2 linked regions of the Agarilytica rhodophyticola genome follow. The protein of the gene in region 1 interacts with the protein of each later gene in a pairwise test. Links are inferred from orthologs where the notes say so. Each region holds a gene or a part of one and is shown on either strand. Other genes may lie near its edges.

The links.
Region 2: the proteins of dprA (region 1) and recA interact in binary tests that used the Bacillus subtilis proteins (3 or more experiments, as listed by UniProt). The link is inferred for Agarilytica rhodophyticola from one-to-one orthologs.

What each region holds. Positions count from the first base shown.
Region 1 is NZ_CP020038.1:6,787,960-6,800,093, reverse strand. The notes cover bases 7,549-10,532. They hold dprA (DNA-processing protein DprA), read left to right. Parts: upstream 7,549-8,480; coding sequence 8,481-9,584; downstream 9,585-10,532. Other genes in these bases: hemF (oxygen-dependent coproporphyrinogen oxidase), read left to right, coding at 10,347-10,532; tsaC (L-threonylcarbamoyladenylate synthase type 1 TsaC), read left to right, coding at 9,778-10,335; BVC89_RS27965 (hypothetical protein), read right to left, coding at 7,629-8,102; BVC89_RS27970 (hypothetical protein), read right to left, coding at 7,549-7,632. Also shown: BVC89_RS28005 (lysophospholipid acyltransferase family protein), read left to right, coding at 1-98; BVC89_RS28000 (TrkH family potassium uptake protein), read right to left, coding at 234-1,682; Trk system potassium transporter TrkA, read right to left, coding at 1,692-3,152; 16S rRNA (cytosine(967)-C(5))-methyltransferase RsmB, read right to left, coding at 3,188-4,513; fmt (methionyl-tRNA formyltransferase), read right to left, coding at 4,510-5,481; def (peptide deformylase), read right to left, coding at 5,481-5,987; BVC89_RS27975 (LysM peptidoglycan-binding domain-containing protein), read left to right, coding at 6,150-7,184; more of BVC89_RS27970, read right to left, coding at 7,327-7,548; more of hemF, read left to right, coding at 10,533-11,258; aroE (shikimate dehydrogenase), read left to right, coding at 11,298-12,134. UniProt on the Bacillus subtilis protein: Protein that helps load RecA onto ssDNA during transformation. Binds cooperatively to circular ssDNA, is able to bridge different segments of DNA. Favors the loading of RecA onto SsbA- or SsbB-coated ssDNA and formation of RecA-DNA filaments.
Region 2 is NZ_CP020038.1:1,231,324-1,243,333, reverse strand. The notes cover bases 3,978-6,837. They hold recA (recombinase RecA), read right to left. Parts: upstream 5,991-6,837; coding sequence 4,965-5,990; downstream 3,978-4,964. Other genes in these bases: BVC89_RS05260 (CinA family protein), read right to left, coding at 6,153-6,650; BVC89_RS05270 (regulatory protein RecX), read right to left, coding at 4,431-4,895; BVC89_RS05275 (sulfite exporter TauE/SafE family protein), read left to right, coding at 3,978-4,291. Also shown: BVC89_RS05295 (TRAP transporter small permease), read left to right, coding at 1-267; BVC89_RS05290 (TRAP transporter large permease), read left to right, coding at 338-1,702; BVC89_RS05285 (nuclear transport factor 2 family protein), read left to right, coding at 1,747-2,133; BVC89_RS05280 (NAD(P)/FAD-dependent oxidoreductase), read left to right, coding at 2,160-3,554; more of BVC89_RS05275, read left to right, coding at 3,545-3,977; BVC89_RS05255 (DUF4124 domain-containing protein), read left to right, coding at 6,987-7,457; BVC89_RS05250 (aminotransferase-like domain-containing protein), read right to left, coding at 7,549-9,000; BVC89_RS05245 (EamA family transporter), read left to right, coding at 9,157-10,044; BVC89_RS05240 (YHS domain-containing (seleno)protein), read right to left, coding at 10,065-10,541; BVC89_RS05235 (LysR family transcriptional regulator), read right to left, coding at 10,658-11,551; BVC89_RS05230 (SDR family oxidoreductase), read left to right, coding at 11,659-12,010. UniProt on the Bacillus subtilis protein: Multifunctional protein involved in homologous recombination, DNA repair and competence.

The sequences.
Region 1 (12,134 bases):
TGGAAGAATGTATTGCTCATTGCCCGGAGCAATATCAGTGGGAGTATAAGCGCTTTAAGAATATTCCTCCTGGTGGCGAGCCTCGTTATCTTTTTTAATCTCTCATAAGGTTTATTTCTATTACCTCGGCGGCAGTATATGTTGGGTTAATAGCGTTGCATGGATGTTGCGCCGCGTGTCGCAGACACATGTAAGAACCTTAACATCAAGCCACTAGGTTAGTAGACAGGTGGCTAACGTCGCCAAAATACCGGTGTGAATAATATTAATAAAGTAAATACTTCCAGGCGCCCCAACAGCATGGCGAAGGATAAAATCCACTTAGCATTGGTGCTTATATCGCCATAATGAGCCGCAACAGCGCCCAGCCCTGGTCCAAGATTATTGAGGCAAGCCCCCACTGCCGTATAGGCGCTAAGAAAATCTAGCCCTGTTGCCATTAGCATAACTACCATCACCAGAAACGAGGCTAGGTATACAGCAAAAAATCCCCAGACTGCTTCAATCACACGATCGGAAACCATCTTATTGCCAATTTTTACCGGAATTACGGCATTGGGGTGAACTAAGCGGTGCAACTCGCGAATGCCTTGCTTAATCATCAACAACACACGGATGACTTTCATACCTCCGCCTGTGGAGCCAGCGCAGCCTCCCATAAAGGCCGTCATAAATATCAGCACAGGTAGAAAGGTTGGCCAAATAGAAAAATCGGCAACACCGAAGCCTGTGGTAGTTAAAATTGAGATAAGTTCAAAGCTACCTTTTAAAATACTGTCGCTGACATCATAGGTATTAGAGTACGCCAGATAGCTTGAGGTAATGATTGTAGACAAAATAATGATAGCGGCATAAAACTGAAATTCTGGATCTCTAATATAGTGTGAAACGCCTTTTTCTCGCCATGCGAAAAAGTGCAGGGCAAAATTAATTCCTGATAACACCATGAAAATCATACAGATAATCATGATCGGCGCACTATTGAAATGGCCGATGCTGGCATCGTAAGTAGAGAAGCCACCGATCGCTACCGTAGAAAAAGCATGGCTAACAGCATCAAAAATACCCATGCCGACGATCCAGTAAGCCAGGGCGCAACAAATAGTTAAACTGAGGTAAATAAAAAACAGGGCTTTTGCCGTTTCAGTAATCCGTGGTGTTAATTTACTGTCTTTTACAGGCCCTGGTGTTTCAGCTTTATACAGCTGCATGCCGCCAATGCCTAGCATTGGCAAGACGGCAACCGCGATAACGATAATGCCTATTCCTCCGAGCCATTGCAGTTGCTGGCGATAAAATAAAATAGATTTAGGCAGATGTTCTAAACCTGTGATGACGGTTGCGCCTGTGGTAGTAAGCCCTGACAGAGATTCAAAGACTGCATCGGCAAAGGATAAATGAGTAGCGTCGGCAATTAAAAATGGTAGCGACCCAAACAGAGCAAGTACGATCCAGAACAGTGATGTAATTAGAAATCCGTCTTTGGTTCTCATGTCCTGCTTGATTTTATGCACTGGAAACCAAGCGGTGAGGCCGGTAATAAAAGTAATCGCAAAAGCTAAGAAAAACGCTGCAGATGTGCCGTCGTGATAGATAAACGAGACAAAAATTGGTGGTGCCATTGTTAAGCTAAAGAGCATTAACAATAGGCCGAGCACTTTGAAAATAATGGAATAGTGCATACTTTGCGCTTAGAAAAAAGTGAATCCAACCTGGAATAATCTTTCCACGTCACTGGTGTAACGTTTATCTATCAAAAATAAAATCACATGATCGCCAGACTCAATAATTAAGTCATCGCTGGCAATAATCACTTCATGTTTGCTGTCCACAACGGCGCTATTAGCGAGAGCGAGGCCCATCGAAATTTCCGGTGAGCGGGTTAGGTCCTTTTCTTCTTCTTGACGTTCTCTCACGACTGCACCGATAGTTGCGCCTTCTGGCAGATCGATATCTTCAATGGCCTTACCCACAACTTTGGAGTTCTTTTCGTCTCCATGAGCAATGACTTCAATTGCTTCGGCTGCGCCTCTGCGAAGAGAGTGAACATTAACTATATCACCTCGCCTTACATGGGCTAACAAACTGCCAATAGTTGTCTGCTGTGGTGATATGGCGATATCGATTTCGCCACCCTGAACCAAATCTACATAAGCCGGGTTATTAATTAAGGTGAGAACTTTTTTTGCTCCCATACGCTTGGCTAACAAAGACGACATAATATTCGCTTCATCAGAGTTGGTAACCGCTAAAAAGACATCTGTGTCTTCAATATTTTCTTCTTGTAGGAGATCCTGATCGGAAGAGCTTCCCTGCAATACAATGGCGTGATTGAGGTGCTCTGATAAAAAGCTAGCGCGCTTAGTATTGTATTCGATAACTTTGACAGAATATTGTTTTTCCAGCTTAAGTGCCAAGCGCAGGCCGATGTTACCGCCGCCGGCGATAATAATACGCTTATAGGCTCTATCGAGGCGACGTAATTCACTCATTACCGCGCGGATATCTTCTCGGGCGGCGATAAAGAACACCTCGTCATCGGCTTCTATTACAGTAGAACCTGTGGGCATCAGTGGTCTATTGCGTCGATAAACAGCGGCAACACGAGTTTCCACATTGGGCATATGCTTGCGAATAAAGCGCAATTCTTGACCCACTAACGGCCCACCATAATAAGCTTTTACCGCTACTAATTGTGCCAGGCCATCAGCAAAATCCAGCACTTGTAGTGCGCCAGGTTGTTCTACCAGACGATAAATATAATCCGATACCACTTGCTCTGGACTGATGATGACATCGATGGGTATGGCTTCATTGCGAAAGAGACCATCGTGAGATGCATATTCCTGGGAGCGAATGCGAGCAATCTTGGTGGGAGTACGGAACAGACTGTAGGCAATTTGACAGGCCACCATGTTGATCTCATCAATACCTGTAACAGCGATGAGCATATCGGCATCTTCAATCCCGGCCTGGAGCAAAATCTCTGGATAAGAAGCATGGCCGGCTACCACGCCAATATCGAGACGGTCCTGTAACTCACGTAAATTATCCACATCTGAATCAACAACTGTGATGTCATTGGCTTCGCTGGACAAATTAGATGCGAGTGTGCCGCCGACTCGGCCAGCACCCAAAATAATTATTTTCATACCTTGGATTCGTGCAAGTGCACGCTGCTCTTAGTTCATGATCGCTCTTTTTTAATAAGAGCATAGTAGAAGCCATCATGACCGCCTACCTGTGGGAAAAGTTGTCTTCCCATTGGCCGCTCGATCCCCCAGCTAATGTCGTTATATACTTCCGTAAGCGGCAAGTGTATAGCGTCAGCCTGTTGCTCTACAAATGCCTTGATCAAATTTTCGTTCTCTTCAGGTAATACTGAACATGTTGCGTAAACAAGTAAACCACCCGGTGCCAGTGTCTGCCAAAGCTGTTTAAGCAAACGTGCTTGTAAATTAGCCAACTGCGCTATATCACTGTTTCGACGTAGTAACTTAATATCTGGATGGCGACGTATGACACCGGTAGCTGAGCAGGGAGCATCCAATAGTATGCGATCAAAAAGTGCACCGTCCCACCAACGAGATATATCTTGTGCATCGCAGGTAATTAATGTGGCATCCAGCTCTAAGCGTGCAAGGTTTTCTTTAACCCTTTGCATACGAGAAGCCTCTAGGTCTAATGCAACGACCTCTTTAAGCTCCGCTTCTTGCTCGGCAATATGGCAGGTTTTGCCGCCGGGAGCGCAACACGCATCGAGAACACGTTGGCCTGGCGCTAAATCTAATAGTGTGGCGGCAAGCTGGGCGGCTTCGTCTTGCACACTGCAACTTCCATTTTCAAAGCCAGGTAATTGGGTTACATCTACAGGCTTGGATAGGGTTAAACCAACCGGAGAAAATTGACAAAGTGAAAATTCGTAATCATTTTCTTTAAGTTGATCGACAAATTGCTGGCGAGAATTTCGGCGCAGGTTAGTGCGCAAAGTCAAAGGGGCCTGCACATTATTGGCGGCGATAATCTCTTGCCAGTTATTAGGCCACGCATTTTTTAGTCGTTCGATAAGCCATTGCGGGTGGTTGAATAATGCCGTAGCGTCAGTACTAGTGTTGTCATTGCCTGTTGTTAGTTCATCCTGTTGGCGGATGAAATTGCGCAGTAATCCATTCAGTAAACCCGCTGCCCATGATTTTTTGAGTTTTTTTGCTGCGTTGACCGTCTCATTAATAGCTGCATGATCCGGAGTACGCATATACCAAATTTGATAAAGGCCAATTAAAGCCAGTGCGTGAATATCTTTATCTTTTGCTTTAAGCGACTTACTCAATAGTTGAGCGAGTACTGACTCTAGCGAAAAAAAATGCCGCACTACCCCAAAGCAAAGCTCTTTTAGAAGAGGTAAGTCTTTACTTTTTAGTGATGGCTCACAATTTTGTATGGCACTATCAAGAGAGCTTTTTTGTGTGATAACCGGTACTAGTGCATGTGCTGCAACGGCGCGGACATTCATGTGTTTGCTTGCTGTCCTAACTGAATATTCCCGGATTCGGTAAGTGATTTGCCTACGCCATTAATAAATTCTATGGCGCTCATGGCCTTCTTCCCTGGCAACTGGAGCTGCTCCAGTTGCAGCTGACCTTCACCACACTGCACAACAATCTGGTTATTAGTAATACTCATACGTCCTGGTGTTGACGCAGAATTATCATCTGCTAGTACTGTAGCCTTGTGAATTCTCAGACGTTCGTTGTTGAGTAAAGTAAAACAAATGGGGAATGGATTAAAGGCGCGCACTTTGCGAGATATTTCCTCTGCACTCAAAGTCCAGTCAATTTCAGCTTCTGCTTTTTCAATTTTACGGGCGTAATTGCTTAAGGCGTCGTCTTGTTTTTCTGCTTTGACACTGCCCTGCGCAATTTGAGCCAAAGCCTCTACCAAAGCTGGAGCCCCAATCTCGCACAATCTATCGTGCAAGTCTGTTGTACTGTCATCTGGGAGAATTGGACATTCCGCTTTGAGCAACATATCGCCGGTATCTAGACCCACATCCATTTGCATAATGGTGACACCTGAAACCTTGTCGCCAGCTTCTACTGCACGCTGAATCGGAGCGGCGCCTCGCCAACGAGGAAGGATCGATCCGTGGACATTGATACACCCTAGCGGCGGGATATCCAGCACTGCTTTGGGCAATAGCAAACCATAAGCGACCACCACCATAATATCGCAGCCTAATTCAGCCAATTCTTTTTGACTATCTGGATCTTTTAGAGAAATTGGTTGCTTGACTTCGATACTATATTCTTGCGCCAGTTTTTTCACCGGGCTAGGGGTAAGCTTTTTACCTCGGCCAGAAGGACGATCCGGCTGTGTATAAACAGCGCATATTTGATGCTCTGTAGACAATAGCGCGCGCAAATGATGGGCGGCAAAGTCAGGCGTGCCTGCAAAAATGATTTTTAAAGGTGAATTGGACACTAAGCTTTTGCCTTGTGTTGTTTTTCAAGTTTTTTACGAATGCGTTGGCGTTTCATATTCGATATATAATCGACGAAGAGCTTGCCTTGCAAATGATCCATCTCGTGCTGGATACATACCGCAAGTAGGCCTTCAGGCTCAATGGTGAACTCAGTGCCATCGCGGTTTAGGGCAGTGACTCGAACATGTTCAGGCCGACTGACAGATTCGTAAAATCCCGGTATGGAGAGACAACCTTCCTCATAATCGAAAAGATTGGCGTCGAGAACTTCGATTTTAGGGTTGATAAACACTAAGGGCTCGTTGCGTTCCTCACTCACATCAATGACAATCACTTGCTTGTGGACATTGACTTGTGAGGCAGCAAGCCCGATACCAGGGGCTTCGTACATGGTTTCAAACATGTCATCGACGAGCTTTCGTATGTCGTCGTCGACGTTTGCGACGGGTTTGGCCACGGTTCTAAGCCGTGGATCAGGGAACTCAAGTATAGGTAATAAGGCCATTACGTGACAAACTTCTAGTAATTAGCTAACTATCGTTGCTAACATTATGATCAATAAGGGTTTATACTATTTCGAGCTGCTGGGCGAGATGACCAACAACACATAGATTGGGCTATTATAACTGCTAAATGCTCTCGCGCCGAATTCAACAGGATTATAGTAATGAAAAAAATTCTTCTGAGTATCTTCGCTATCGTACTAACTTCGCTTCCAACGATAGCATTTGTTAATGCTGAGGAACCGATATTGCAAGATAACGTACCCGATACTCACACTGTAGTAAAGGGCGATACCTTGTGGGATATTTCAGGTCGTTTCTTAAAAAACCCTTGGATGTGGCCTGAAATTTGGCATGTTAATGCGCAAATTGAAAACCCACATCTTATCTATCCTGGCGATGTGATTCGCTTGGTTTACCTCTCCGGTCAGCCTCGTTTGACGGTAGATCGTTCAGGTCGCGTTTTCAAGCTTTCTCCCAAGGCTCGTATTCTCACGGCTGAAGAAGCTATTGATACAATTCCTCTGGATAAAATTAATAGTTTCTTATCACGCAGCCGTATCGTTGGTGAGGAAGAACTGAAAACTGCTCCCTACGTAGTGGCAGGTAAAGATGAGAATTTGATTGCAGGTGCTGGAGACGAAATTTACATTCGCGGCGATCTAAAAGAGAAGTTTGCTGTTTATGGCATATACCGCCCCGGTGAAATGTTCATCGATCCAGAAACGAGAGAAAAGCTTGGTATGCAAGCCCTAGATATCGGTAGTGGTGAGGTAAGCGCGCTAAATGGTGAAATATCTACACTCGAAGTTTCACGTACCACTGAAGAAATTCGCATAGGTGATCGATTACTAGAGCAAGAAGAACGCTCTATTGACTCGACTTTCTTCCCGTCAGCACCAGTAGGGCCAGTTGAAGGCGTTATTTTAGCCGTTGAAGGTGGTGTGAGATTAGTAGGTAAAATGGATGTAGTTGTGATCAATCGCGGTGAAAGAGAAGGTATACAGGCTGGTAATGTGATGGCTGTTTACAAACGTGGTAACCGCATTCGCGACCGCATTTCTCAGCAAAATGTTACCCTGCCAGATGAGCGTGCGGGTTTGGTGATGGTCTTTAGAGTTTTCGAAAAACTCAGTTTTGCACTGGTATTGGAAGCTGAAAAAGGCATCAAAGTTAACGATAAGGTTAAAAACCCATAACTTCTGCATGATGGGCATTTATAGTTATTTTTCAGTGCTCACTATATAACCAGTTATTCTTCAGAAGTGGCGGGATGCCACTTCTATGATCTGCAAAAGGCAAAATTAGTTTGGGCAGTTTTTTATCTTTATCAAGCGTATTTTAAATTGAGTCAGTAACGTCTTCCCATTGTTGTTCATAACCTGTGCGCTCAAGATAACCGGAGAAAGACTGTAATAATTTCTCATTCCAAAATTCAGCGCCATCATCCCATTCTAGCTTTAGGCCATTGTTTTCATCTTTTATAGATGCTTTAACCATATCCCAGAAGAATTGGGCAAGGATAGTTGCTTCGGTGGCATTTGAAACGTTTAACTTAGTCAAAATCGTCTTTGCTTCATTATTTTCTAGTTTATCAGCATAGTATTTTGCATATTGAAGTTCTTCTTCAAACTGAAATGTGATCATGGCTGATATCCCGTTATTTTTGACATTTGGCGTGCCACGACTCTAAGCTTGTCTATGAGTGTTTCTAATAGCATTGGTTCGGTGACGGTTAAAAAGTAATGCCCTTTTGTTTTTTGGTCTGCAACAAACTTAAATCCTGACGGTAGATCAGGGCGTTCCAGTGTCCAATATACGTCTACTCTTGCTCCGTTACTATGCATTTCCTTCAGTTTATAGACGCTTTTTAAGTTCTTGTATGTAGAAGAAAACGATAGCCCCATTTGGTTGTGGGGCAATACCCATTCTTTATTCTCTGAAAAAAACCAGTCCTTTACTCTTACTCCCATAATAAGCTTTTCACTATTCGGAACGTCTCTGTTTCTGTATAGCGTTGGGTGGCTATATTTTCGAGTTGGGCGTAAGCGAAGCATCCCTTCATATTCTTTTATAACGGCACTTATATCGTTAATGGTTTTAAACTGCTCTATCATGCTTATCCCACCGTCCTTTTATCGATTGATATTTACTTGCAGTAAGCCCAAAGTGAGCTTTTTGGTCTTTTCGTATTTTGACTCGCTTGTTATGCCTCTAAGTTCGGTCTCCTATGAATATCTAGAACTTTATCAACTGTGGGAAATCTAAAATACAAAATTATTAGTGCTTTCCGCAGGTTGTCGCAGACTTTCTTGATTTGACTTTTCTTTCATTAGTTTAAGAATGGAATGCTTTTAAGTGATATAGCCTCATAGTTATTTTTCAGTGTTCACTATATAATCAGTGATTCTTCAGAAGTGGCGGGATGCCACTTCTATAATCTGCAAAAGGCTAGAATTTACCAAAGACTAGTCTCTAACAAACAAGGATGGTTTATGTCTTCTTCTCTTCATCGCATATTGCAATTGCTCAACATTCCCGGTGTGGGAGTCTCAACCTATTGGAAGCTTATTGACGCTTTCGGCGACATCGATGGTGTTTTTGCGGCACCTTATGAACAGTTGCGCAGGGGGTTGTCCGATCAGATCGCCAGACAAATCATTGATATCGCTGCTGGTAAAGCGAGTGACGCTAAAATTGATAACATTATTGAGCGTTGCCAAAAAAACTGCATCCACCTTATTGACCATTACCATCATCATTACCCTGATCAGTTAAGAGAAATACCTAAAGGGCCGCCGCTACTCTATGTAAGAGGTTCTCTTGCAGCGCTCAACACCACGCAGCTTGCTGTCATTGGTAGCCGTTCTTGTTCCCAGGCAGGTAGAAATAATGCTTTTAATATAGCCTCGTCATTAGTTCATGCAGGTTTGGCGATTACAAGTGGCTTGGCTCTTGGTATTGATACTCAAGCACACAAAGGTGCATTGGCCGCAAAGGGGGCAACTATTGCGGTAATGGGCAGTGGTATTGATCAAATATATCCCCACCGTAATTGGCAACTGGCAGAGGATATCATCGCCAACGGCGGCGCATTAGTCAGTGAGTTTCCCCTTAACACAGCCCCAATTCCTCAGAACTTTCCTCGCCGTAATCGTATCATCAGTGGTCTCAGTGTTGGCACCTTAGTTGTAGAAGCTGCAATCAAAAGCGGCTCTTTAACTACGGCAAAATATGCTCTTGAGCAAAACCGTGAAGTTTTTGCTATCCCTGGCTCAATTTCCAGCCCACAAAGTAAGGGCTGTCATGCTTTGATAAAGCAAGGTGCGGTGTTAGTTGAAACAGCAGACGATATTGTCCGTGAGCTAGAGGGTTTTGTAATCCCCTCTATTGATATCAGCCACCACAAAAAAGCTAAACCTGAACTTACCGAAATAGAAAATAAAGTACTAGACAACGTCGAATACGATACATGCAGTATTGATGAGCTAGCACAGCGTTCACAACTGAGCATCGGAGAATTACTAGCCACACTTATGTCCCTTGAGCTAAAAGGAATGGTTGGCCAAGAACCTTCAGGCTACACAAAGTTAGTATGAGTATACCTAGGGTCTAATTAAAGTTGTCCGAAAACTGGCCTTAGACAAAGCTTAGATAATTGTTCTTAAAGATAATCTGTGCTTTCAAACTTGTATGGAAAAGCTTTGAATTCGAATAAGATTAAAGAGGCTATCTTGCCTCTGGTATATAAATAGCGTAACGTCTTGCCGGTTTTTGATTGACGACTTTTTTATGTATTTATCCAACCCTCGAATTAATATTTGCGTAAATGCACTCAGATGTGGCGATGTGATAGCCTATCCCACAGAAGCTGTATGGGGACTTGGCTGCGATCCTTTTAACTCTCATGCTGTTGAAAAGGTGCTTGCGCTGAAAAATCGCCATTGGAGCAAAGGGCTTATTCTAGTTGCAGGTGATATATCCCAATTGGATTTTCTACTGGGTGAGCTCAGTGGTGAGCAAAAACAAAAGTTGAACGAAACTTGGCCGGGTCATGTCACTTGGTTGGTTCCTCACCACGGCAAAGTCTCGCCGTTAGTATGCGGTGAACACGACACTATAGCTTTGCGCGTCAGTGCGCACCCCTTAATTAAAAGCCTCTGCCATAAATTTGCCGGCCCCATCGTATCTACATCGGCAAATCCGCAAGGCTTGCCGCCTGCCAGAACATCTTTTGATGCAAATCGATATTTCAAAAAAAGGGGCGTGTTATTCTCACCGGGGGTAGTGGGCAAGTCACAAGCCCCATCAAAAATTATAGACCTGCGCTCAGGTAACATTATCCGATAAACGGGACAGCTATGAACGACAATGTAGATAAAGCTTCGGTTTTAAGCTATTTAAAAGATTTACAAGACAATATCTGTAACACCTTAAGTGAACTTGATCAAGAAAAAAACTTTGTCGAGGATTCCTGGGTAAGAGAAGAAGGTGGTGGTGGTCGTTCGCGCGTATTGACTGAGGGCAAAGTCATTGAAAAGGGTGGGGTGAATTTCTCTCATGTAAAAGGGGCCCAAATGCCTGCGTCCGCGACAGCTCATCGCCCAGAGTTAGCTGGTAGACGATTCGAAGCAATGGGGGTGTCGTTAGTGATACATCCTGATAATCCTTATGTTCCCACCAGTCATGCTAATGTACGATTTTTTATCGCTGAAAAAGATGGCGAGCCGCCAGTGTGGTGGTTTGGTGGCGGCTACGATTTAACTCCCTACTATGGTAATGATGACGATTGTGTTCATTGGCACACCACGGCAAGGGAAGCTTGTGAGCCTTTTGGTGACCAGGTTTATCCCAAGTATAAAAAATGGTGTGATGAGTATTTTCATTTAAAACATCGCAATGAACCACGCGGTGTTGGTGGTTTGTTTTTTGATGACCTCAATAGTTGGGGCTTCGAAAAATCCTTCGATTTCATGCGAGCGGTTGGCGATAGCTATACAAAAGCTTACGCTCCCATTGTTGAACGACGCATGGATACTCCCTTCTCTGAAAGGGAAAAACAATTTCAGTTATATCGACGTGGTCGTTACGTTGAATTTAATTTAGTTTACGATCGTGGGACATTATTTGGCTTGCAAACCGGCGGCCGTACAGAATCTATTTTAATGTCCTTACCACCACTAGTGCGCTGGGAATATGATTGGCACCCTGAAGCTAATAGCCCCGAAGAAGAACTTTATACACGCTATTTAAAAACGCGCGAATGGGTTTAATGGTCAGAAAATTTATAACTAACAATGGGGAGTAAGTTAATGTCTGTATCTGAAACTGATCGCTATGCAGTATTTGGCAATCCCATTGCACAGTCGAAGTCGCCACTGATACATAAAAGTTTCGCGCAGCAAACGAAACAATTATTAACTTACGATAAATATTGTGTGGATGTAGATGGTTTCAATAAAGCAGCAGATGAGTTTTTTGCTAACGATGGTAAGGGACTTAATATTACTGCTCCATTTAAGCTAGATGCATTTAATTATGCTCATAAACTGACTGAGCGAGCCGAAGTTGCTGGCGCAGTAAATACCTTAGCCCTACAAGCAGATGGTGAGATTATTGGTGATAACACTGATGGCGTGGGTTTGGTTTCTGATATCAGTCAGCGTCTAGGTTGGGCTATTGAGAATAAACGAGTGTTAATTCTCGGTGCAGGTGGTGCAGTAAGAGGAATCTTATTGCCCATGTTAAATAAAAAACCGCAAGCTTTAACTATTGCGAATAGAACAAAGTCTAAAGCTGAAGAATTAGCTAATGATTTTTCTTCATTTGGCGATTTAAATGCACATGGCTATGATGATATAGAGTTTTTAAATATTAGTTTTGATCTTATTATTAACTGTACTTCAGCCAGTATTAGTGGTGCAGTTCCCCCCTTGTCACAAAAAAACTTTGCTGATAAATGCAGTGTTTATGACATGGTCTACGGCAAAGAGGAAACGGCTTTTCTAGTTTTTTGTCGTGACTGCGGTATCGATCAGCGTGCAGATGGATTAGGCATGTTAGTTGGTCAAGCTGCAGAAAGTTTTTATATTTGGCGCAATGTTTATCCCGATGTGGATAGTGTATTAAAGCAATTACGTGAAGATATT
Region 2 (12,010 bases), 5.6 Mb from region 1 along the record:
AAATTACTTCCCAAAAAATGGGGGAAATACCTAGACTCGTTTGCCGACCTATTCTGGATTTTCTTTAATGTCTATTTTATTTATTTATCTTATGATTTCGTTTTCAATCGGATGAACAAATTCTGGAAATCACAAACACTCGGCATCGAGATGAAGTATATCTACATTATTTTGCCGGTTGCGTTTACGCTAATGACAATTAGGATTATCGAAGTAAATTATCGTCGCATTATTAAAAATGAAGATATACAAACACTAGACAGTTAATGAGCCTCGCATTGTTTTAAACAACAACACTTACCTATGTCGTCGAGAAACAACCGGTTCTCTTGCAAGCGTGTTTAATGAAAAAGGTAAATCCATGCAAAGTGAAATATCGCTGATAGTTTTTGGTACATTTTTATTATTATTGATTTTGGGGACTCCCATTACTGTAGCACTTGGTACAGCCTCACTGCTGTCATTCTTGTATCTTGAAGAAAACCCGATTAAATTTGTGCAAATAGCTTTCACCTCGGTGGGTTCATTTCCACTCATGGCACTCCCTGCATTTATATTAACCGGCGCATTAATGGAAGCGGCTGGGATTTCCAAACGTCTAATTGATGTGGCCGAAAGCCTCGCAGGGCCTTTTACAGGGGGAATTTCTGCAGCAGCTGTGGTCGCATGCCTATTTTTTGGCGCTATTTCAGGCTCAGGCCCGGCAACAACTGCCGCCGTTGGTATGCTAATGATTCCAGCTATGGTAAAGCGCGGCTATAAAAAGGACTATGCCGCAGCAGTAACTGCGTCAGCAGGAGGATTGGGCATTGTAATTCCGCCTTCTATTCCAATGGTTATTTTTGGTATCGCTGCGTTAGGAGTTATGCCTTCACCCTCCGCTATTGAAGAATTTGGGTTGTTTCAAACGGTCTCTATTTCAAAGCTTTTTATGGCAGGAGTTATTCCGGCCTCAGTTATTGCCATTGGGATTCTAACAGTCAATTATATTCTAAGTAAAAAAGAGGGTTATGTCGGTAGCCAGCAAATACTTTGCTTTAAAAAAATTGCACAATCTATTCGAAATGCTATTTGGTCACTGCTAGCACCGATTGTTATTTTAGGTGGTATTTACTCAGGATTTTTCACTCCGACAGAAGCTGCCATTGTTGCCATAGCTTATACCTTATTTATTGGAATTTTCATTTATAAAGAATTAAATTGGCCCTCATTCTCTTTTTCACTGCAAACAACAACTTGGCTATGTGGCAGAGTATTAATGATTCTTTTCACCGCTACTGTATTCGGTCGTCTACTCGTTGAAAATCATATTCCAGCGAAAATTGCCGAGTCTATGCTTGAGCTAACCGATAATATGTATCTGATTTGGGCAATGATTATTTTATTTTTACTCTTTGTTGGCATGTTTATGGAAACGCTGGCTATTATTTTAATACTGGTTCCGATAATGCTTCCCATCGCTTTCAATGTTGGTATTGATCCTATCCATTTCGGGGTTGTGATGGTCTGTGCTTTAGGCGTTGGTTTTCAAACCCCTCCACTGGGTGAAAATTTATTTATCGCATCTGGTATCTCTAAAGTCTCAATCGAGAAAATTTCAGCGCGAGCTTTACCATTTGTTTTTGTTAATACCGCAATGATTTTTGTTATTGCATATATCCCAGAGTTATCCCTATGGCTACCTAGAGTATTGGGGTACTAGGTACATTTTTATTAACGATAAAATATTTAAAAGAGAATGATTTTATGAGTTTAACCATGACGACTAAAGATTTATCTGCATTATTTGACGCCTTTAATCTGCATGATATTGATGCTGTTATGAGTTTTTTTAATGACAACGCAATCTTCTACACCGTTGCAGGCGATGATGTTTTCGGTAATAAGATCGAAGGTAAGAGCGCCATCGCAGATGCCTTTAGTGCTGTATGGACCGCTATGTCGGATGCACAATGGGCACATCATAGCCATCTGGTCTCGGGAGATAGAGCAGTCTCTGAATGGACATTTATGGGTACGGATAAATCCGGCATGCGAGTGGAAGCTCAAGGAGCGGATTTATTTACATTAAAAAATGGAAAGATAGCGGTTAAACAAGCTTTTCGTAAAACTCGTCCAGCTTTTCAAGTTTAGTTTATCAGTATTTTAAAGAGGCTTTTATGAAGCATACTTCACACTTCTCTCCATATGATCCCACATACGACCCCTTGGTGCAGAGCACTCCCGGGCATGGGCAAGAATATGCACCAACCTATTGGATAGACACTGCTGGAGAGTTTCCCAAAGATGACGGCTCTGTTGTGACTGATTTCACCACCGATGTTGTTATCATCGGTAGCGGTTATACAGGGTTATCATGCGCCATTCATCTCGCCAAAGAACACAATATCCAAGCGGTTGTTTTAGAAGCTAATAGCGTTGCTTGGGGATGTTCGACACGTAATGGCGGTCAAGCACAGTTTTCATCGGGTCGCTTAAAACGTTCACAGTGGATTAAGCGTTGGGGCATTGATATTGCAAAAAAAATGCATGCCGAAATGATGGATGCATTTGCACTTTTCGATGACTTAATTCAAGACGACCTTATTGACTGTGACCCCCGACCGGGCGGTCATTATTATATTGCGCACAAGCCCACTGTTGTTCGGAGCCTTGAAGAAGAAGCAGCGTTGCTTCGAAATGTTTTTGGTTATAACGCAAAGGTCATTTCCAAGGATGAACTTCAAGCAGAGCATGTAAATGATAGAGAAGCGGCTGGTGCTATGTGGGAACAAGATGGTACAAGTGTTCACGCAGGCAAACTGGCATTTGGCTATCAGAAGCTTGCACGTAAATTAGGTGCGAAAATATATACAAGTAGCCCGGTTATAGCGTGGACACAGGATAATGGTAGACACTACTTAAGCACCCCCGGTGGTACTGTGTCAGCAAAGTCGGTAGCAGTTGCCACTGGCGGTTATACCTCTGGCGAATTAAGCCCATTAACTAAACATAGATTAATGCCAATTCTTTCTAATTCCATTGTAACCCGTCAGTTGACCGAAGACGAGTTACGGGCATGCGGTATTCGCGTCCACTGCCCGCTTACGGATACGAGAACATTGCGTCACTACTATCGCTTACTGCCAGATAATCGCGTACATATTGGTAGTAGAAGTGCAATTAAAGGTAAAGGTGCCCCCCACCAAAAGCATTTGGATCTACTAAAAACTGGCTTATATCGCAAGTTTCCTGACTTACAAAAAGTCGAAATCGATTATTCATGGTGGGGCTGGGTTGATGTGAGCCACGACATGATGCCGCGAATATTTCAACCGGATGAAAGTCAAAAAGCCTATTATTCGCTAGGATATGGCGGTAATGGAGTAATGTATTCCGCGCAAGCTGGTCGACGTTTAGCGCAATTAGTTGCAGGACAAAAGCAGGACTTAACGCTGCCCATTTTCCAGTCGCCCTTACCCCATTACGGCGTATTAACGCCGTTTAGGCGAATGGGACAAAGTATGTCTTATGTCTGGTACTACTTAAAAGACGAGGCGACAATATGGAGCTAACCCAAGGGGCTAGTGTATTACTTTACACCGTTGTTTTTGCTTGTGCTGTTTTACGCGGTATCACAGGGTTTGGCTTTGCCATTGCCGCAGTTCCTGTGATTAGTTTGTTTTTGCCCCCCGAAATTTCGGTGGCATACATAACATTGTTACAAGCCCTCATTGGTTTATATGATGTTCCCACCTGCAGAAAGGAAGCGCACTGGTCATCCGTATCGTGGTTTTCCATTAGCTCACTAGTGGGTATACCTCTCGGGGTTTATCTGCTCACAATGCTCGATGGTAATATTGTGAGAATTGTTATTGCTGGGGTGGTTATTTTTGCGGTAATAGGCTTGATCAGTAAACGAGGTCTGCCCATTAAAGCCAACATTAGATCAGCAATACCTTGTGGCGTTTTCGGAGGTCTGTTCGCAGGATTAGCCAGCATGCCAGGGCCGCCCGCTATCCTTTATTTTTTGGGTAGTGGTATTGCACCAGTACAAGCACGTGCATCGATGATCATCTTTTTCTTTTTTACATCCTTAATAGCTATTCCTTTTTTGTATGCCGCAGAGTTAATTGATAAAGCAATGCTAATTTACGCAGTTTTGGGTTTACCGATTTTTATTGCAGGAAGCAAAGTAGGAGAGATGATATTTAAACGCACGAGTGATATTGGCTATAAAAAAATATCTATCGTATTGCTGATCATTACCGCTTTACTGACGGCACTCAAGGGGATTTCAGGGTTGTTATAAATGTGCAACATCCCAATCACGCTGCGCTACATGAAGACAAGTAGCGCAACCAACATTAGAATCTGTTAAACATTCTCATACCTTATTGAGGCTATTTACCATTTACTAAGGCCTTGGGATTTTTTAAAGCAACACACCTCTAGCCTTCTATTCGCTTAAATAATTGACTTATTTCGTCAATGCTAAACCCTCGATATTGTAAAAAACGATACTGTTTAGCTTTTTCTTTTTGGTCTTGAGGCAGCGCTTTAAATTTTTTTCGCCATGTTTGTTCGATAATATTTACACTCGCCAACTCACCTTGAGCTTCTGCATTAAAGCTTTGTTCGGCAATATCTGTAGTAATGCCTTTATACATGAGTTCTTGTAAGACACGTCGCTTACCCAAACCTTTAGCTAATCGGTTGCGGGTAAACGCTATCGCAAAACGCTCATCACTTTGGTAGCCCTGATCCACCAGACGCTCTAGAACAGGCTCTAAACAGGATTGATCACAGTTGAATTTTTGCTGCAATTTTTCACGCAATTGAGCTTGACTGTGTTCACGCATCGACAATAATTCAATAGCTTTGTTATACACGTCTTTTTTTAAAGTTGTGTCCATTCAAACAATTACCATGCACAAAAAAGCCGGTACATCTACCGGCTTTTAGAAATCACCAAATGGAAAACCTTAAGCTTGCTCATTCTCACTTTCTTCTGTTTCAATGATTTCACCAAGTAGCTCCGACTTTATCTTTTGCTCAAGTAATTCTGCAATATCGGCATGTTCCCGTAGGTATTGGATAGCATTTGCCTTACCCTGACCAATTTTATCGCCATTGTAGCTGTACCAGGCACCCGCTTTGTCTACAAAGCCAAGCTTCACACCGTAATCGACAATTTCCCCTAGGCGATTAATACCCTGCCCGTAGAGAATTTGAAATTCTGTCTGTTTAAATGGAGGGGCAACTTTATTCTTAACAACTTTAACTCGAGTTTCGGAGCCAACCACCTCGTCACCATCTTTGACAGCACCAATGCGTCGAATATCCATACGAACAGACGAATAAAACTTCAAAGCGTTACCGCCGGTTGTGGTTTCTGGGTTACCAAACATTACGCCAATTTTCATACGGATTTGGTTGATGAAAATCGCCATACAATTAGCATTTTTAATATTACCGGTGATTTTCCTTAATGCCTGCGACATCAATCGGGCTTGTAAGCCCACATGGTGATCTCCCATATCTCCTTCGATCTCGGCTTTTGGTGTTAGTGCAGCCACAGAGTCAACAACAATAACGTCAATAGCACCTGAACGAACCAACATATCCGCTACTTCCAACGCTTGCTCCCCTGTATCTGGCTGAGAAATAATCAACTCTTCCACATTAACGCCAAGCTTCTCGGCATAAAGAGGATCAAGGGCATGTTCAGCATCGATAAAAGCACAGGTACCGCCCTGTTTCTGAGCTTCTGCAATAACCTGCAAAGTAAGGGTCGTTTTACCTGAAGATTCAGGGCCGAAGATTTCAACGATACGCCCACGGGGCAAACCTCCTATGCCCAAGGCCACATCTAAGCCTAATGAACCTGTAGAAATAGACGGAATAGACACTTGCTCGCGATCGCCTAAGCGCATCACTGTGCCTTTACCAAATTGGCGATCGATTTGAGTCAATGCCGCCTGTAACGCTTTTTCTTTATTGGTATCCATTTTTACCCATCACCTTTAAAAAATGTTTATTTTTTGTTCTTTAATCTTATGAAAGACTAGATTAGTTCCTTCTCTAGCATTCTGTAGATAAGAATACGACAAAAATACTGTATACGCAAACAGCATTATATCTTTATACAGTAGTTTGTTTTATTACAAGTACTATACCGCCTGCTCCAATGAGCAAAAATCCAGCAAATAACTAAGGGCAGTAACCACCGCCTGCTCTCTAATTTCGCTGCGATTACCTTCAAAGTACTCAGTATATGTGTTGACTTTAGATGTGCTACCCACGGCAAAACATATAGTTCCTACTGGTTTACCTGGTGCGGCGCCAGTTGGCCCTGCAATTCCACTAATAGCGACTCCTACGTCAGCCGCACTAATACTTATCGCACCGCGCAGCATGGCTTCTACCACTTGGTGGCTTACAGCACCATAACTATCGAGAATATTGGAAGGTACGTTTAGTACTTTTTCTTTTATCTCATTGCTATAGGTAACGAAGCCGGCAGAAAACCAAGCAGAACTACCAGCAATTTCTGTGATTGCCGTACTTACTCCACCACCAGTGCAGGACTCAGCTGTGGTGACCTGATAGTTATTACTACCTAACACTTGCCCCAATTGCTGAGCAAGCTTGACTATTTCTTGATTCATATAAGGTTTTGCTGATTAATACATTGAGTATGTCATGTTGTTAGAGCGCAGTAACAGGCTCTAGTATTTAAAAGCTACAAAACATAATAATACTATGCTCGCAGGATAAATAGATCAGTATTCGCTACTCTTCTATATATGACGTACAATTCCCCTAGGAGCTGCTATAAATACACTCTAGAACTGCTTTATCTGAAAAGACTTTATACTAAAAGATAAAAATACCTGAGCCTAGACCGTTACAGTCACTGCACGATACCTAGGGTATGATGGCCTAACACTGGCTTAAGAAGGTTTTAAAAACCTCGAATACTATTTAGCAAGGAGATACGAGGTATGAAAAAACTCATAACCAAAGCAATCTTAGTTGTTGTCATTGCTTTAGGGGCATCCAATTACATGCTGTATATCATGACGGGGAAGACGCCCTTCGACAGTAATGATATGAAAATACCAGACCTATCATTGAGCAGCCCCAAATTGGACAAAATCAATCCGCTAAGTGGTAGTAGTACGGTATATAAATGGGTGGATGAAAATGGCGTCACACAATATTCATCAGAACCACCGCCGGAAAACGTGCAGCGTAAAGTACTTGAAATTGATCCTAATGTGAATGTTGTACAAGGTTTGAGAATTGAAGAAGAGGAACCACAAGAAATTGCTCAAACACAAAACAATGTCATGCCTCAGGGTCAAGTCTATAATCCGCAGGCAATAAAAAAACTAATGGATGATGCAAAAAACGTTCAAAAAAAGTTAAATGAACGCTATAAAGAACAGGAAAAAGCAGTGCAAGACTTTTAAGCCCCAAGGCATATCTCCCCTTTTACTAATGTTAAGTGGGAGTATGCTCAATCACAACGGCTAGGCGCTAGATATTATTTACAAACAACAACTAGGGCCTGCTAACCTTACATAGCTCATTCGCCAGTTCGCATACCCGCTTCAGCTGTTGAAACGCTTCTGTTTCTAGTAGATTACCTTGCTTATCATGTGCTTCTAAGGACCAACCGAAGTTAATGCGGAAGTAATCTCGATAATAATTTTGGGTACTAAAACTAAGCCCCGAACGTATATCAATTTTCTCGTGCCGAGCTCTCTCAGTTAAGGCTTCTGCATCCAAACCAGGAATTTGAACCCATAAAACTAAGCCTCCCGATGGATCGCTAACTTTGGTGTAAGGTGGTAAGTTGTCTCTTAAATAGCGCTGGTATTGATAAGACTGCTGCTGCAGTTTTATGCGCATTCTATTGAGATGATGCATATACTGGCCACTGTTAATAAAGTCGGCCATGCTCATTTGAATTAAAGTGTTAACACCATAGCTGGTGTTTCTATGGCGAGTAATATATTCATTAAGATAGCGACCAGGTAGACACCAGCCAAGGCGAACGCCAGCAGCCAAAGTCTTAGAAATGGAACCACACCAAATAATATGTCCGCTTTTATCCCAGTATTTAGTGGCTAAAGGTGGTTTTTTATCATAGCCCATCTCCAGATACACATCGTCTTCTATGATAGGAATTTGGTACTTACTGGCAAGGGCAGCAAGTTGCTGTTTCTGCTCGGGTTTAAGACTGATGCCAAGAGGATTCACATGAGAAGTACTAAACAAGCCAGCCGTCATATTCTTACGCTTCATATGTCGTTCTAGCTGTGCTAAGTCAAGCCCGTCTCGCGAGCTTGGAATTTCGATAATTTTGCGAGACATATTGGAAAGTAAATCTAACAGACCACTGAAACATGGCGAACTTACCGCTAAGGTGTCACCCTCTTTACTCACAGTGTCCACCGCTATTCTAATCCCCTGCAGGCAGCCATGGGTGACGACCAGGTCAGAATCCGAAAATGCGAAATCATACTTCCTAAAGTGTTGCTGTAATGCCAACCGTAACGACTGGCTGCCTTGGGGCTCAGGGTAGTAGTGCAAGTCATTGCCTGCTCTTCTAGCGGCGCGCTTAATGCTCAGTTGCAACTCTTGAGTGGGCAATAACGCTGGCGACAGCATAGAAGTTCCCAATGGACTAAAAAATCCGCTATTTGGGTTATAACCAGCGACAGGGGCACAAGCACTAGGATCCGATGTGTGTGCAGTAAAACTGGGAATATCCGGATTTTGATCGGAAGCATTAGTAGTCGCGCCCTTAGCGACAAAAAAACCTGCCTGCGGTTGCGACACAATCCAACCTCTTTGTTCCAAGTGCTGATAAGCCTTGACCGCTGTGGTCATACTAATATTGTGCTGACTTGCCACTCGTCTCAAAGCCGGCAAACGCGCCCCCGGTGGCAGGCGCCCTACTTTAATATCATCAATGTAGTGCTCAGCAAGTGAAAGGTACAATTTCATGGCTCTACCTTAAGTTTTATGTAAACGGTCATCATATGAACAGCTTTTGTATTCACCACATGCAAAATTGTACCCTAAAAAATTTCAAAAATTGATACTGTATTCTATTTTTATTTTACTCGACAATACCCTAAAAACACCATTGCAGAGCTGATTATGAGTATTCGAGACTTATCCATAGGTATTGCCATTATGTGCTTATGGGGATTCAATTTTAGTGTGATAAAACTTGGCGTTGGCACAGCCGACCCTTTACTACTCACCGCCGCCCGCTTTTTTTTCGCCGTTTTACCTTTGATATTTTTTATTAAAAAACCTGATGTAAAATGGAGCTACCTCATCATTCACGGCCTCTGCTTTGGCATTGGTGTGTGGGGAATGGTGACTTGGTCTATTGATATGGGCTTGTCTGCCGGCATGGCGTCGCTACTACTGCAACTTAATGTGGTGAGCAGTCTACTTATAGGTCGCTTTTATTTTGGTGATTCTATTAGTTTGGCCAAAGCCTTGGGAGCATCGCTGGCGATCACAGGACTCGGCGTTATTATCCTAGAAGAATTACTATATAACGGTGGCGCACTCACCTCAGCAGGTTTACTACTTGTGCTACTGGGCGCATTATTTTGGAGTATTACAGGCGCTATTTTAAAAAGCGCGCACCCCAAGTCCATATTTGCTTTTAATCTTTGGTCGATGTTATTTGCGCCAATCCCATTAGTGTTACTTGCTTGGTTAACCCACGGCGGTGAAATATTCCATAATTTATTCGAGCAAGTAAATAGCGGGACTTGGTTTTCAGTGTTATTTCAAGCCTATCCAACCACCTTGCTCGGCTACTGGATCTGGAACCGGCTTATTGTTAAGTATTCACTTTCCAGCGTCGCGCCATTAACACTATTAGTCCCTATTTTTGGTTTATTGGGAGGAAATATTTTCTATAACGAAAGTGTTAGTCCAGCACAAATATTAGCAACCGTATTAATTATTACTGGTTTGTTAGTGAGTCAAAAAAACATTGCTATAAAAACCAGCTTGGCTAAATAGACTTTTTTAACTGGGGGTAATTATTTTACTTTAGCCTGTAAGATAGTTGCCCATTCTCGGTCGGCAATTTTTTTCAAGGCTTTATAGTTACTATTTCGCCAACGCTCAGCACCGCGAGAAGCATAGAACAAAAATAATTTGTTATCAAAAATCGCCCAGTGTTTGCCATTAGTTTTTACCAAGCCTTCACCCAGAGATAGCGCATTAGCACAATAGCCATTATATGCAGGAGCAAAGCGCTCGGGGTTTTCTGCAAAAGCCTCACTGTCTTGTTGGCTTACAAAGCGCCACTTAGCACCCTTCCATTCAACCACAAAGTCTTTCTTGCCTTTGACCGCTTTATCGCTCCTAGCCAAGCCATGATAAGCCTTAACATCATGACCACCTGCCGCAACCTTATTAAAAAAACCCGTGCTAACCGGCTCCTCTTGTGCATACAGGGCCAAAGGTAATAACAACAATAACAATGTTATTGTGTGACATAGTCTTATTTTCATATATGTCAATTTCCATCGTTAGTTAAAAATAAAAAACTAAATTCTAGACACTTTTAGCAAACGCTAGTTCGTAAAGCATACGAGACTTTTAATAAGTCTTCGATATTAAAATTTTTTTATATTTTTCTCATTCGCTTAAGTAAGAAGTTAACAAAAACTTTAACCTTAGGGGCAAGTTGTCTTTTATTAGCAAATATTGCATGAATAGGTGTACCGGCTGGAATAATAGGAAAGTCTTGCAAAACCGGCAGTAGGCGCTGTTGTTGTAATTCTTCACATATCATCCATTTGGGTAGCATGATTATGCCCATGCTATTGAGTGCAGCATTGCGCAAAAAAAACAAACCATTAACACTTAAACGCCCATTAATAGGCACATCAACCGCGTCATTTTCTATTTTAAAACACCAGTTATTAATGCCCGGTTGAGTACGAAACGATAAGCAGCTATGGGACTTAAGCTCATTGGGGTGTTTTGGCGTACCATATTTAGCAAGATATCCAGGACTAGCACATAGCAGTGAGTGACTCTGAGCTAATTTGCGAGCTACTAGGCTTGAGTCCTCTAAATGGCCAATACGTATTGCCAGATCTAAACTGCTATCAATAAGATCTTGAAACCCCGTACTCATATGCAGACTCAATTGAACATCAGGATAAAGGGCTAGAAACTCAGGCAAAAGAGGCTCAATAAACGCTAGCGCAAAGTCTGCTTCAGCTGTCACTCTTAATAAGCCAGAGGGGTTAGCCGTCAGCCTCTTAACTGCCAGCTGACCTGCATCTAGTTCTTCACACACACGCCTAGCGTACTGCAGATAAATATTACCGGCCTCCGTAAGACTTTGCCGGCGTGTGGAACGCTGAAAAAGACGCGCCCCCAGCTCACTCTCCAATTGGGATATCTGTCGCGACACCGCCGATGGCGTCAACCCAAGTAAACGCGCTGTTGCTGAAAAGCTCCCCTCTTCTACTACACGAATAAACAACTCAACATTTGATAAATTAGCCATTTGTGAATTATACGCACAAATCTTTTGATTTAATCACTGTTTTTAGCATTTTTAGAACATGAGAGGATGCCTACATCAGTTTGACGATTCTTAAATAGGAGATTTTTATGTCTAAAACCGTAGTTATCACAGGAACATCCACAGGCTTTGGCCGAGATACAGCAGAAACACTGGCAAGTGCTGGCCATCGTGTTTTCGCTACCATGCGCGACCCACAAGGAAAAAATAGTCATCATGCAGCAGCACTTGGAGCCATGGGCATTTATGTGATCGAAATGGATGTTACACAAGATAAGTCAGTCAACCAGGCCGTTACTCACATTAAAACTAGAGCCGAATATATTGATGTACTCATTAATAATGCAGGCCTCGCATCAGCTGGTGTAAGTGAAGCCTTCTCGCCTGCGCAAATGAATGAATTATTTGATGTGAATGTCATCGGCCCTCATAGAGTTAGCC